One region of the Undibacterium sp. RuRC25W genome, then DNA from elsewhere that is predicted to be linked to it. Evidence: riboswitches for the same ligand, from Rfam matches in the RefSeq annotation. Region 1 holds a riboswitch; the other holds the start of a gene.
The links. Region 1 has a riboswitch for cobalamin ahead of ACO0KV_RS02760 (TonB-dependent receptor domain-containing protein). Riboswitches for the same ligand answer to the same signal wherever they lie in the genome.

Region 2: another riboswitch for cobalamin. It lies ahead of ACO0KV_RS07005 (CoA-acylating methylmalonate-semialdehyde dehydrogenase); the one in region 1 lies ahead of ACO0KV_RS02760 (TonB-dependent receptor domain-containing protein).

Annotation. Positions count from the first base shown of each region.
Region 1 is NZ_JBMPPD010000003.1:100,169-106,355, forward strand. Features, by position in the region: gene ACO0KV_RS02750 (ABC transporter ATP-binding protein) at 1-185, opposite strand, end outside; gene ACO0KV_RS02755 (FecCD family ABC transporter permease) at 185-1,255, opposite strand; gene ACO0KV_RS02760 (TonB-dependent receptor domain-containing protein) at 1,573-3,426, opposite strand; cobalamin riboswitch at 3,575-3,854, opposite strand; gene ACO0KV_RS02765 (PilZ domain-containing protein) at 4,033-4,386, opposite strand; gene ACO0KV_RS02770 (histidine phosphatase family protein) at 4,598-5,140, opposite strand; gene ACO0KV_RS02775 (adenosylcobinamide-GDP ribazoletransferase) at 5,143-5,937, opposite strand; gene cobT (nicotinate-nucleotide--dimethylbenzimidazole phosphoribosyltransferase) at 5,947-6,187, opposite strand, start outside.
Region 2 is NZ_JBMPPD010000011.1:8,487-14,673, forward strand. Features, by position in the region: gene metE (5-methyltetrahydropteroyltriglutamate--homocysteine S-methyltransferase) at 1-1,566, shown strand, start outside; cobalamin riboswitch at 1,760-1,983, shown strand; gene ACO0KV_RS07005 (CoA-acylating methylmalonate-semialdehyde dehydrogenase) at 2,249-3,772, shown strand; gene ACO0KV_RS07010 (acyl-CoA dehydrogenase family protein) at 3,786-4,946, shown strand; gene ACO0KV_RS07015 (enoyl-CoA hydratase) at 4,943-5,725, shown strand; gene ACO0KV_RS07020 (enoyl-CoA hydratase/isomerase family protein) at 5,722-6,187, shown strand, end outside.

The sequences.
Region 1 (6,187 bases):
TTATCGTGCAAAAAAATCTGTCCGGATTCAGCATCGCGCAAGCCAGCTAGGGTTCTTAGTAGAGTACTTTTACCCGCACCATTCCGACCGATAATGCACCAACACTCGCCCGCATTGATCGTCCAATTAAGGTGTTGTATCAGTTGACGGTTGCCAGCCTTAAGGCTCAGATCACGAATATCCATCAGCGCCTCCGCAATTGATGCAATTGAAGCAAAAACACCGGCACACCGATGATCGCTGTGATCACCCCAACCGGTAACTGCTGTGGCGCGACGGCGGTACGAGCGATAGTATCGGCTAACACCAGAAAACTCCCCCCAGCCAACGTGGCGGCAGGAATCAATAATCGGTGATCGGGCCCCAATGCAAAGCGACATGCATGTGGCATGATCAGTCCAACAAAACCAATACTACCAGCGGTACTGACAGCGCTTGCCGTCAATAATGCAGAGCAGAAAAATAACAGCTGCCGCAAACGCCCCACATTGACACCAAGTGTCGTCGCATTATCAGCATGCATTGCTGCCACATTAATACCCCGCGCATTGCGCATCGCGAACAAGAGCACGCCGACACCAATGATCCACGGCATATAACGTCCCTGTGTATTTGACAAATCTCCGATCATCCAAAAAACCATGCCACGCAAGCGGCTGTCAGGGGCAATGGACAACATTAAAGTAATCAACGCACCGCATCCGGAAGCAACGATCACACCAGTCAGCAATAAAACGGGGGCGCTGCCATCACTGCTGCCACTGCCGCGCAAATCGCGATAGGCGAGCGCAAATAGCAATAAAGCGACGATGATCGCGCCGGCAAACGCCGCCATGTCGACCATCCAGAATGTCCCATAAAACAAAATCATGGCCAAGGCGCCTACCGATGCGCCTCCCGAGATGCCGAGCACATACGGATCTGCTAACGGGTTACGCAATAAAGCCTGCATCAGGACACCAGACAATGCCAATGTCGCACCGGTAATAAAGCCCGTTAATGCACGTCCCAAGCGAAGTTCTAATAAACTTGCAGCAAGTGATGCAGGTTCACCACGAATCAGCTCGATCAAGGCTTGCCACAACTCACTAAGATTCAGACTTACTGAACCAGTAAGGCAAGCGATGATGATGCTCGCGAAGGCAATAAAAATTAAAAATGGGAGTACCACGCCAGCACGAATCGCCGCTGATATCGACGGCTGATGCGGTAGATGCGGCAGGTGCGGACGCTGACGAAAAGAAAAGAAAGACATGGGCGTTATGCCTGAACCATAAAATTGGGGGGGGGAGCGAGCACTCAATACACTCAGCGGTGACCACCCATTGCTTCAACTACAAAATTGACTGGTCATAGCAATTTAAGGTACCGACCAATCAACGCATCAAACATTTATTTTCAGATCTCATCGCAACGACTGCCCCTGCTGAAATCTGGCAAAGCTTTATACATCTCAAACAATACAAAACCGCCCCAGATAGCTGGAGCGGTTCTTCATATCATCCGAAAACGGACATAAACCCATCCCGGCAACGAACGACAAAGTAACCGAGAGGAGGTGTGCATGTTGTATTATTTAAAACCGTAATTCAGACCAACGTACACGTTGGAGCCAGGCGTGTTATAGCCATAAGCCAACGCATAGTTTTTATTCAATACGTTGTTCCAGCGAGCCAGTAAAGAAATGTCTTTTGTTACGGCATAAGTACCATACAAATTCATTAAGCTATAGCCAGCCAAAGTACGCACATTAGTAACGTTATCAAACCGATTGCCACTAAACAGTGTTTCCACACCAATTTTAGCTTTATTTATTGTGTATTCTGCCGCAAAGCTTGCATGTTGTTTTGCCCGACGCGCCAGACGTTTACCGGTTGTATCGTCCTCAGGATTTTGAATATCGAGAGAACCGCGCAACATCAGATCTGCCATGCGCGTGCTACCGCCCAGCGTAATACCTAACATCGTTGCTTGATCAACGTTGTAAGCACAACCATAGGGATGCGTAGACGTTTGCACAGGACAAACATTTGTACTGACGAGAAGATCAGTTGCCTTGTTTTGGTACACAACAGCACTTAACTGCGTCGTCAGATTCTCGTAGTAAATGCCAACTTCCGCATTTTTTGCTTTTTCAGGTTGATTGGTCGCAATGCCATAACCAGGATAGTAAAGCTCATTGTACGTGGGTGCACGGAAGCTGGTACCGTAGCTGGCATTGACTCGCCACTCTGATGTCAAACGGTAACCGTACGCAACACCTCCGGTGGAGTTGGAACCATAGACTGAGCTATTATCATTACGCACACTTACGCTGGCTAAATGCGCATCTTGTTTCCAAACATAAGAAGCAGCAACAGAATTTGTCGTGCGTTTCTGATTGAGTGCAGCTGTCGAGCCATTCACTTTTTCCTGACGGCTTTCTGCAATCAATTGCAAAACATCCTTACCTAATCTGATATCGTTCTGGAAACTGATCAGATTTTGATGCGTATCGATTTGACTTTGACCGTATGAAGCGTCCGTAAAATTGAGATTATTGGATTGCGCAAACTGCACATGCGAAGTCCACATATCATTGACTTTGACATTGCCGTAAACAGCGATAGTTTGCAACTGCTCAACGGAGTGGTCATCGTAAGATGGGCCTGAATCAAATTGCGCATTCAAGCGACTTTGCATAAATTTAATACCCGCTTCGTAACCTGGTGCGAGTTGCCAATTAAAACTGCCGCTCGCGCTATCAAGCTTGTAACCATCATTATCTGCGTTATAGCTATATTTACCAGCGCTAGGATTCGTTGCAGAGAAACCCGTATTGTTCTCATGCCCAACATTGAGGGCATAGTTAAATTCATTGCCCGACGAGCCAAAGACACCCGCCTGCATTTTACGTAAGCCATAACTACCAGCGCCAACTGATGCTGTCAGCGATATAGGGCCACTTCCTTTTTTTGTGAAAATCTGAATAACGCCACCCATCGCATCAGCACCATACAAGCTGGATAATGGCCCATAAACGATTTCGATATGATCAATTTGTCCCAATGGAATGGTTTCCCAACTGGCACCACCGACCGTTGATGAGCTGTAACGCACACCGTCAATCAATACAATATTTTGCGCATTGCTACCACCGCGCATCAACACGGAAGAAGTCGTTCCAGCACCGCCGTTACGCGTGATTTCAATGCCACGTTGTTGTTGCAGTAAATCAACTAAAGATTCGGAACCAGCTTGTGCGATTTGTTCGGAGGTAATGATGACGTTGTCGGCCAATACGTCCTTAGCGGCCTGAACCTGACGTCCAGCAGTCACAACGATGTTTTGAGCAGTACTATTGGAAACGGACTGAGCGAAGGAGGCAGCTGGAAAAGCAGCGGCCACGGCCAACGTAATGGCGAGAGGTTTTAATACAAGATTCATGCTAATGAGAATAAATAGATCACGCAGCCAACGTCCCCGCAGGCAGCCTAGAACAAAATAATCACGTAACAGAGGTGGTTCAGCTGATTGTCCCCAAAACTAATAAGTTCAGAACCAAAGTCAGTCAACAACGAAACTCCCCGTTCGTATTACTTCACGTATTCTGGCCGGTATCCGGGCTGACAAATATCACCATCTGACCTTCCCATGCAAACAAGCACAGTGGTATTGCAAGATGGCTGGCTCAACACGAAGTTGAACAATTTGTACACCGTTGCGGGGGCAGCACATTTATATTGCCTCGAAGCATTAAATTAATCTAGCCGATAGAGCAAGCGAAGAGCAATTTGAACCAAGAAGAAATTGATGTTTCCCGTTTAACCGCAAACATGAATATGTCTGCGAGCACCAAAACACCGCCATTTTATAGATGGATGGCACTGCGAGCAAGACAAGTCTTACCCTATCGATCAATCTGACTACTTACACAACCTGATTAATAGACAGTAAGACGATGCTTGGACGCAAGGAGAAGCTGTCGTAAGCCATCGAAATGAGGACGCGCCCAAATTAATAGGGCGACGTCAAAGTAAGCGTTAACTATTCTCAGACCACCGACATATTTTGACTTGTCATTGAAACCCAGGCACTGATTAATTCACCGTCGTTACTTGGTAAGCCACTTAGGGCAATGCCTATGCGGTAATTTTCGCCCTTCAACACTACGTGCTTTACTTCGCATTGACAACTGACATGAATAAGCTCTGCGCGGTTGGCCAGAGAAGGTATCTCGATAATGAGGGGGTATGTGACATCAAGAGATAAGCCTTGCGCGCACTCGAGCAAAAGACCGTTTTTGGAACTATTGACCGCGTTACACACGATGAGTCGACCATCTTTGAGTTTGACGCCAGCACGCCAGGTGACGTTGACTCGGGGGGCTTTTCGTAGTTCTATCATATGCGTCACACCATCAAGGTACACACTACACTTTAAACCCCAAAATGCGCCAAATCTCATCGAGTGCCAGCATGACGAACCCCAGGGAGCATATTTACATGACGAGATTTTATTTGCCACTTTTGATGGCGTCATCCCGTTAAAACAACAACGGTATTTACGTCAAAAACAGAGACGTGTTCATCAAAAAAACACAAAAATAGTAGCATCACTAAAGTAGGGTTGTCTCTGTGCACGACGCGAATTCGAAACGCTGTTCCATTTGCGCCACACGTTTTGCTAAGCTGACAACCGTATCACCCTGCTGCCAAGCCGCCAAGATCCTGATGACGCCCGCATGAGAAACGATCACTGCCTGCTCCATGGACTGTTTTTGCAAATCAGCAATAAATGCCATTACCCGCTCAACCATTTGCAATAGCGTTTCCCGCTTGCCTGGCGAGTAACCAACAACATCCGCCGCCCAGGCATCGATCTGATCACGAGGTATCAGATCCCATGCTTGCATTTCCCACTCACCAAAATGAAGCTCTAGAAGGCGCTCATCAATAACAGGATTGGGATGCAAATGATTTGCTAAGTTGAGACACCGCGATAATGGACTGGTAAACACTGGCAATGAGCCAGACCAGCGCCGGCGCAGGGTTTCAGCGCAGACGCCGATATCGTCGGCACTCGTCGGGACGTCGGTCTGACCATAGCAAATACCTGCTGGAATAAGCGGTGCGGTATGCCGGATCAGGTAGAGATACATGATCAGACTGGTGCGTGAGCCAGCAAGCCAAGGTAAAAAACAACTTCGGTCAATTGCTGAACCGCACCGAGGCAGTCACCGGTATACCCGCCAATCCGGCGAACGAACAAACGTGCAAACCAGAACGCCGACAGCGGCATCAAGATCAAAGCGGGCAACAACCGCTCAACGACTACCGGTTGCCACAACAGAATGGCAGCCAGCGGTACTAGCACACTCAGACAGGCAACACCAAACTCATTGGAACTCATAAATTGCGCAAGCGGCTTTGCCTTCCCTTCGTGTCTGGCATAGTCAAGCAACCAGATTAAGCTGCAAGAGAGCAGGCGAGAAAGCGGATGCGCAATCAGCAGTGCTGGCACTACCAACACAGCAGGCAAACTCACCAACAATACAAATTTCAACAACAACATCAGGCAAATACCAATCGTCCCATAAGCACCGATCCGCGAGTCTTTCATGATGATAAGGACGCGCTCTGGCGTAGTTCCTCCACCAAAACCGTCACAGACATCAGCAAAACCATCTTCATGAAACGCACCTGTGACCCAGATGCCGGCAACCATCGACAACACAACTGCGACAGCTGGCGGCCACCATTGCAATACCGCGATATAGACACCGCTCACAACACCACCAACCACCCAACCAACCGCAGGAAAATAACGTGACGACTGTTGTAACCAGGCCGCCTCAAATCCAACCCAATGTGGAATCGGGATACGGGTAAAAAACTGCAACGCGATAAAAAATAACCGCAGTTGATGCAAGCACTGTTGGCGTAGATGGGCAATCATCAAATTAGCTCAATCTACGCTTTTTTCGCTGACTTGCGCAGTACCGAAGGTCGCCATTTGGTTCAGGAAATTAACAGCAGCCTGCACCATCGGATACACCAAAGCGGCACCAGTCCCCTCACCCAGACGCAAATCAAGTTGCAACACAGGGTTGACATCCAACTCCTTGAGCATGCGTGCATGACCACTTTCATCCGATTGATGAGAGAAGACGCAATAATCGAGAATCGCCGGCTCCATCCTTGCGGCC
Region 2 (6,187 bases), on a different contig from region 1:
TTGGTCACCAGTTACTTTGGTCAACTGCAAGACAATCTCTATTTGGCCGCTAATCTACCAGTCGCTGGTCTGCATATCGATGCAGTCAACGATCATGAAGACCTGCGTCGTTTACTCAATCTGATCCCACAGCACAAAGTGTTGTCTCTCGGAGTCGTCAATGGTCGCAACATCTGGAAAACCGACCTTAACGCTGTGCTCGATTGGCTTGAACCATTAGCCGAGCGTCTTGGCGACAAACTCTGGATCGCACCGTCGTGTTCATTGCTGCACGTACCCGTTGACCTCAATAACGAACAAAAATTAGACGTCGACATGAAAAGTTGGCTAGCATTCGCGTTACAAAAACTAGACGAATTACAAGTGCTGGCGAAGGCGCTGCGCCATGGCCGTGATTCGGTCAAAGAAGAATTGACTGCCAACCAGTCAGCATTAGCAGCACGTCGCAACTCAACACGCGTGACGAATCCCGTGGTACAAAATGCGGTTGCTGCGATCACTACTAAGCTTGGTGCTCGTCAGAGTAGCTATACTATTCGCGCTGCCAAACAAGCGACGTTACTACAACTGCCTACCTACCCAACGACGACCATTGGCTCCTTCCCACAAACGGCAGAAATTCGCCATGCACGTAGCGAATTCAAAAGTGGAAAACTCGATGATGCTGGTTATAAAGCAGCCATGCAAGCAGAAATCGCCCGCAGTGTCCGAGAACAAGAAACACTTGATCTGGATGTGCTTGTCCACGGTGAGGCAGAACGTAATGACATGGTTGAATACTTTGGAGAACAATTGGACGGCTATGCTTTCAGTCAATTTGGCTGGGTACAATCTTATGGGTCTCGCTGTGTGAAACCACCCATTCTTTTCGGTGATATCAGTCGACCAAAAGCCATGACTGTCGAATGGACAAGCTACGCACAATCGCTGACGAAAAAACCAATGAAAGGGATGTTGACCGGCCCAGTCACGATCCTGAACTGGTCATTCGTGCGTGACGATCAACCACGCTCTGTGTCTTGCCAACAATTAGCATTGGCCATACGCGAAGAAGTGCAAGACCTGGAAAAAGCAGGCGTGCGCATTATTCAGATCGATGAAGCGGCATTACGTGAAGGACTGCCATTGCGAAAAGCAGAATGGAAAAATTATCTCGATTGGGCAATTGAATCATTCCGTATCACTGCCAATGGCGTGACAGATACTACGCAGATTCATACTCACATGTGCTATTCAGAGTTCAACGATATCATCTCGGCCATCGCAGACATGGACGCAGACGTGATCACAATTGAAACTTCTCGCTCAGATATGGAATTATTGGATGTATTCGATAGCTTCAACTATCCAAATGAAATCGGCCCTGGGGTCTATGATATTCATTCACCTAACATCCCGACCAAAGAGGATATTGTGCAACTCATGAGAAAAGCGGCCGAGCGTATTCCAGGAGAGCGCCTCTGGGTCAACCCAGATTGCGGCCTGAAGACCCGTCAATGGGCAGAAGTTTTACCGGCATTAACCAACATGGTAGCGGCAGCGAAAGAATTGCGCGCAGCGGCGTAACTAAACCGTCCTGCTTTGTATCCAACGAGTAGGACAAGACCAACCAAGTAATCACAGAAAAACGCAAGCGCCACCTGCCCTTGCGTTCTATTACCCACGATGCGCTTACTATCGCTGCTGACTTTACCCGTTTCAAACAAGCAATCAAATTGTTAGCAACAACAAATTGACGTTTACGTTAACGTAAATTAATGCTATCTTTTATCCACCAGGTGCTGCACCCCTTTTCTTAGGGTGACAGTTAAACGGGAAAGCGGTGCGTCTCTATGCTTAGCTTGCATTCAGAGACTATGCCGCTGCTGCCCCCGCAACGGTAAGCAAGTGTGGTTGCATCCTCCAAGCCACTGGTCATACGACTGGGAAGGCGATGCAACAAGTCTTGTGAGCCCGGATACCGGCCTGGTGATCTGTCGGAAAATCGCGGGTGGCGATTGAGTCCGGTATCTGCGTTCATTGTATGGCGGTAGGCTGTTGTACGCAGTTTGTCGGTTCAATTTCTTTCGTCGTTTTCTACTGGTCCCGATGTCGCGCGGTGGGTGCGCATCGTGGCGCGCATTGTTCATTCTTGCAGCGCTCCCCTTCAGGTTACTGATGTGCGCAATTGTGCGGGACTGCGTTCGTCGGTTGCTTTTTAGTCGTATTTAACTGTGCAGTGCACGGCTTCGATCAAAGGAAACTGAAAATGACCACACAAACTATGTCATCCACGACCATCCCACGTATTAAATTACTCATCAACGGTAAGTTTGTAGAATCGCGCAGCAAAGAATGGCGCGATATCGTCAACCCGGCAACGCAAGAAGTACTGGCACGCGTACCCTTTGCAACACCAGACGAAGTGGATGCCGCGGTCGCAGCAGCCAAGTTTGCATTCATTGCGTGGCGTAAAACACCCATCGGTGTACGCGCTCGCATTTTTCTTAAATATCAGCAATTGATACGTGAAAACATGAAAGAGCTAGCTGCCACGTTGACAGCAGAGCAAGGTAAAACACTAGCGGATGCTGAAGGCGATATTTTCCGCGGTTTAGAGGTGGTCGAGCATGCGGCGAATATCGGCAATCTGCAAATGGGTGAGCTGGCAAACAATGTTGCCAATGGCGTGGATACTTACACCCTTCTACAACCAATCGGCGTCTGTGCAGGCATTACGCCCTTTAACTTTCCGGCAATGATTCCGCTGTGGATGTTTCCAATGGCGATCGCTTGTGGCAATACGTTCGTCTTAAAACCATCAGAACAAGATCCCATGGTGACGATGCGCTTGGCTGAACTTGCACTACAGGCAGGTATTCCGGAAGGGGTGCTAAACGTGATTCATGGTGGTGAAGACGTCGTGAATGCTATCTGTGATCACGACGATATCAAAGCGATTTCTTTTGTGGGATCAAGCAGAGTCGGCACACATGTTTACAACCGCGCCACCTTGGCTGGTAAACGTGTGCAATGCATGATGGGCGCAAAAAATCATGCCGTTATTTTGCCGGATGCAAATAAAGAGCAAACCATCAACAGCCTTGTCGGCGCTACTTTTGGTGCAGCGGGTCAACGCTGCATGGCGGTGTCAGTCGCTATCCTCGTCGGTGAAGCAAAACACTGGGTCGACGATTTAGTACGCGTTGCCAAAACGCTCAACGTTAACGCAGGTACAGAAGTGGGAACCGACATCGGACCGGTCATTTCGTGTGCTGCGTATGATCGCGTGGGTGGGTTGATTGAGGCGGGAATTGCCGAAGGCGCCACGCTTGAACTGGATGGACGTCATCCTGTCGTTAAAGGCTATGAAAAGGGCAACTTCTTCGGACCGACTATTTTTTCTCACGTGAAGCCGGGAATGCGGATTTACGATCAAGAAATATTTGGCCCCGTATTGTGCTTATGTTTTTCTGACACACTACAAGATGCCATCGCGTTTATTAATGCGAATCCAAACGGCAATGGCACAGCGATTTTTACGCAGTCAGGTGCAGCAGCACGTAGATTTCAAGAAGAGATCGATGTCGGCCAGGTAGGTATCAACGTACCAATTCCCGTCCCTGTCCCTTTATTTTCTTTTACTGGGTCACGCGCGTCCAAGTTAGGCGATCTGGGTCCTTACGGTAAGCAAGTCATTAGTTTTTACACACAAACCAAAACGATCACCCAACGCTGGTTTGACGATAGCACCTCGACTGTTGGCGTCAATACCACCATCGCCCTGAAGTAAGAGGGTGAGCAACATGAACTTCGAACTCAACGATGAACAACTAGCCTTTCAGGCGTCGGCACGCGTCTTTGCTGAGAAAGAATTTGCACCGCATGCAGCAGCATGGGATGCAAATAGCATTTTCCCACTCGACGCCATCAAACGCGCGGGTGAGATAGGGTTTTGCGGCATCTATTCTCCCGAGTTTCAAGGTGGTTTGGGTCTATCGCGACTCGACGCGAGCATTATTTTTGAGGAACTGGCAAGTGTTGATCCATCAACGACGGCGTATCTGACCATCCATAATATGGCGACATGGATGCTGTGTCACTGGGGCAATCCGGCTATCCGCGATCATTGGGGACCACTACTCACATCCGGTCAGGCACTGGCCTCCTATTGCCTAACAGAGCCGAGCGCTGGTTCAGATGCAGCAGCAATCAAAACCAAAGCTGAACCAATAAAAGGTGGCTACAGCATTAGTGGTTCAAAAGCCTTTATTTCAGGCGCGGGGGTATCGGATCTCCTCATTGTCATGGCGCGAACAGGTGGACCGGGCGCAAGTGGAATTTCTGCTTTTGCCGTACCCGCAACCACAAAAGGGCTTGGTTTTGGGCGAAAAGAAGAAAAACTCGGCTGGCATAGTCAGCCGACGCGGCCCGTCTTTTTTGAAAATGTCTGGGTGCCTGACAACCATTTGCTTGGCAACCTCGGAGACGGTTTCAGAATAGCGATGCGTGGACTTGATGGTGGTCGTATCAATATTGCGTCCTGTTCTCTTGGCGCAGCACAAGGTGCGCTCAATGCTGCGCAAACCTATGTCAAAGAACGGCGGCAATTTAATCGTCCTTTGGCAGATTTCCAGTCAATGCAGTTCAAACTCGCCGACATGCTGACCGATCTTATCGCCGCTCGTCAATTAGTCAGGATGGCAGCGGTTAAGCTCGACGAGAAAGCCCCCCATGCAAGTGTCTATTGTGCCATGGCGAAACGATTTGCAACTGATATTGGTTTTCAAGTCTGTGATGAAGCACTACAGATCCACGGCGGGTATGGCTATATCCGTGAATATCCGCTTGAGCGCTTAATGCGTGATGCGCGAGCGCATAAGATTCTGGAAGGTACTAACGAAATCATGCGATCGATTATTGCCCGCCAATTTCTCGACACAACAACAATCGGAGACATACGATGAACCACTATACTAACTTAAAGCTCAGCATAGAGCACCGCACTGCGTTGATTACCCTAAGCAATCCTGCTGCTAATACGTTCACACGAGATGGTCTGATTTCATTAACGCAATTGGTGCGCGATCTCAATGCCAGAACCGATATTAACAGTCTAATCATTACAGGTGAGGGGGATAAATTTTTCTCCGCTGGCGCCGACCTAAAACAATTTGCTCAAGGGGATAAAGCACTGGCTCGTGAAATGGCGCGTCGATTCGGTGAAGCATTTGAGGCATTGGCTGATTTCCGCGGTGTATCAATCGCTGCCATCAATGGTTATGCAATGGGCGGTGGGCTGGAGTGTGCGCTCGCCTGTGATCTCCGAATTGCAGAGAGCCAGGTGCAAATGGCTTTACCAGAGGCCTCAGTCGGCTTGCTACCTTGCGCTGGTGGCACGCAACATCTGGCGTGGCTTGTTGGTGAAGCATGGGCAAAACGTCTGATTTTATTGGGTGAACGGATCAATGCCACGACCGCATTACAGATCGGTTTGGTCGAAGAAGTCGTAGAAACTGGCAGCGTCGTTACACGCGCATTAGCGCTGGCAAAACTTGCAGACAAACAGAGTCCAGTGAGCCTCGCTGCCTGCAAACATCTGATACAAGGTGCGCGTAAGCAGGCCCCACATCATATGCTGCCGTTAGAACGCGAAGCCTTCGTTAATCTGTTTGACACCCCAGACCAACATGAGGGCGTGCAGGCATTTTTACAAAAACGTGCTCCACAATGGAGTAACTCATGAGTGCCGCAGTCCTGTTTAGAGAAATTCGCTGCAGCAATCAGGCGCTGATTGGTGTTGCGACACTGAACGTAGAAAAATCTCTGAACGCTCTTTCGCTGGAAATGGTGCAACTACTGGACCAACAATTGCTCCTATGGGCAGAGGATCGGAAGGTTGTATTAGTTATCCTAGAAGCAGCAGGTGAAAAAGCATTTTGTGCTGGTGGTGATTTACTCCCGCTCTATCACTCAATGCGCGAACACCATGCTTCTGATCAGGCTGACGACTGTAGCGCCAACATTTATGCAGGTCAGTTTTTTTCGACCGAATATGCACTAGATTATCTGATCCATCACTATCCTAAACCAGTATTATGCTGGGGTCATGGCATCGTGATGGGGGGTGGCGTTGGATTGATGGCCGGCGCCAGCCATAAAGTCGTGACTGAGACCTCCCGTGTTGCTATGCCTGAGATATCAATAG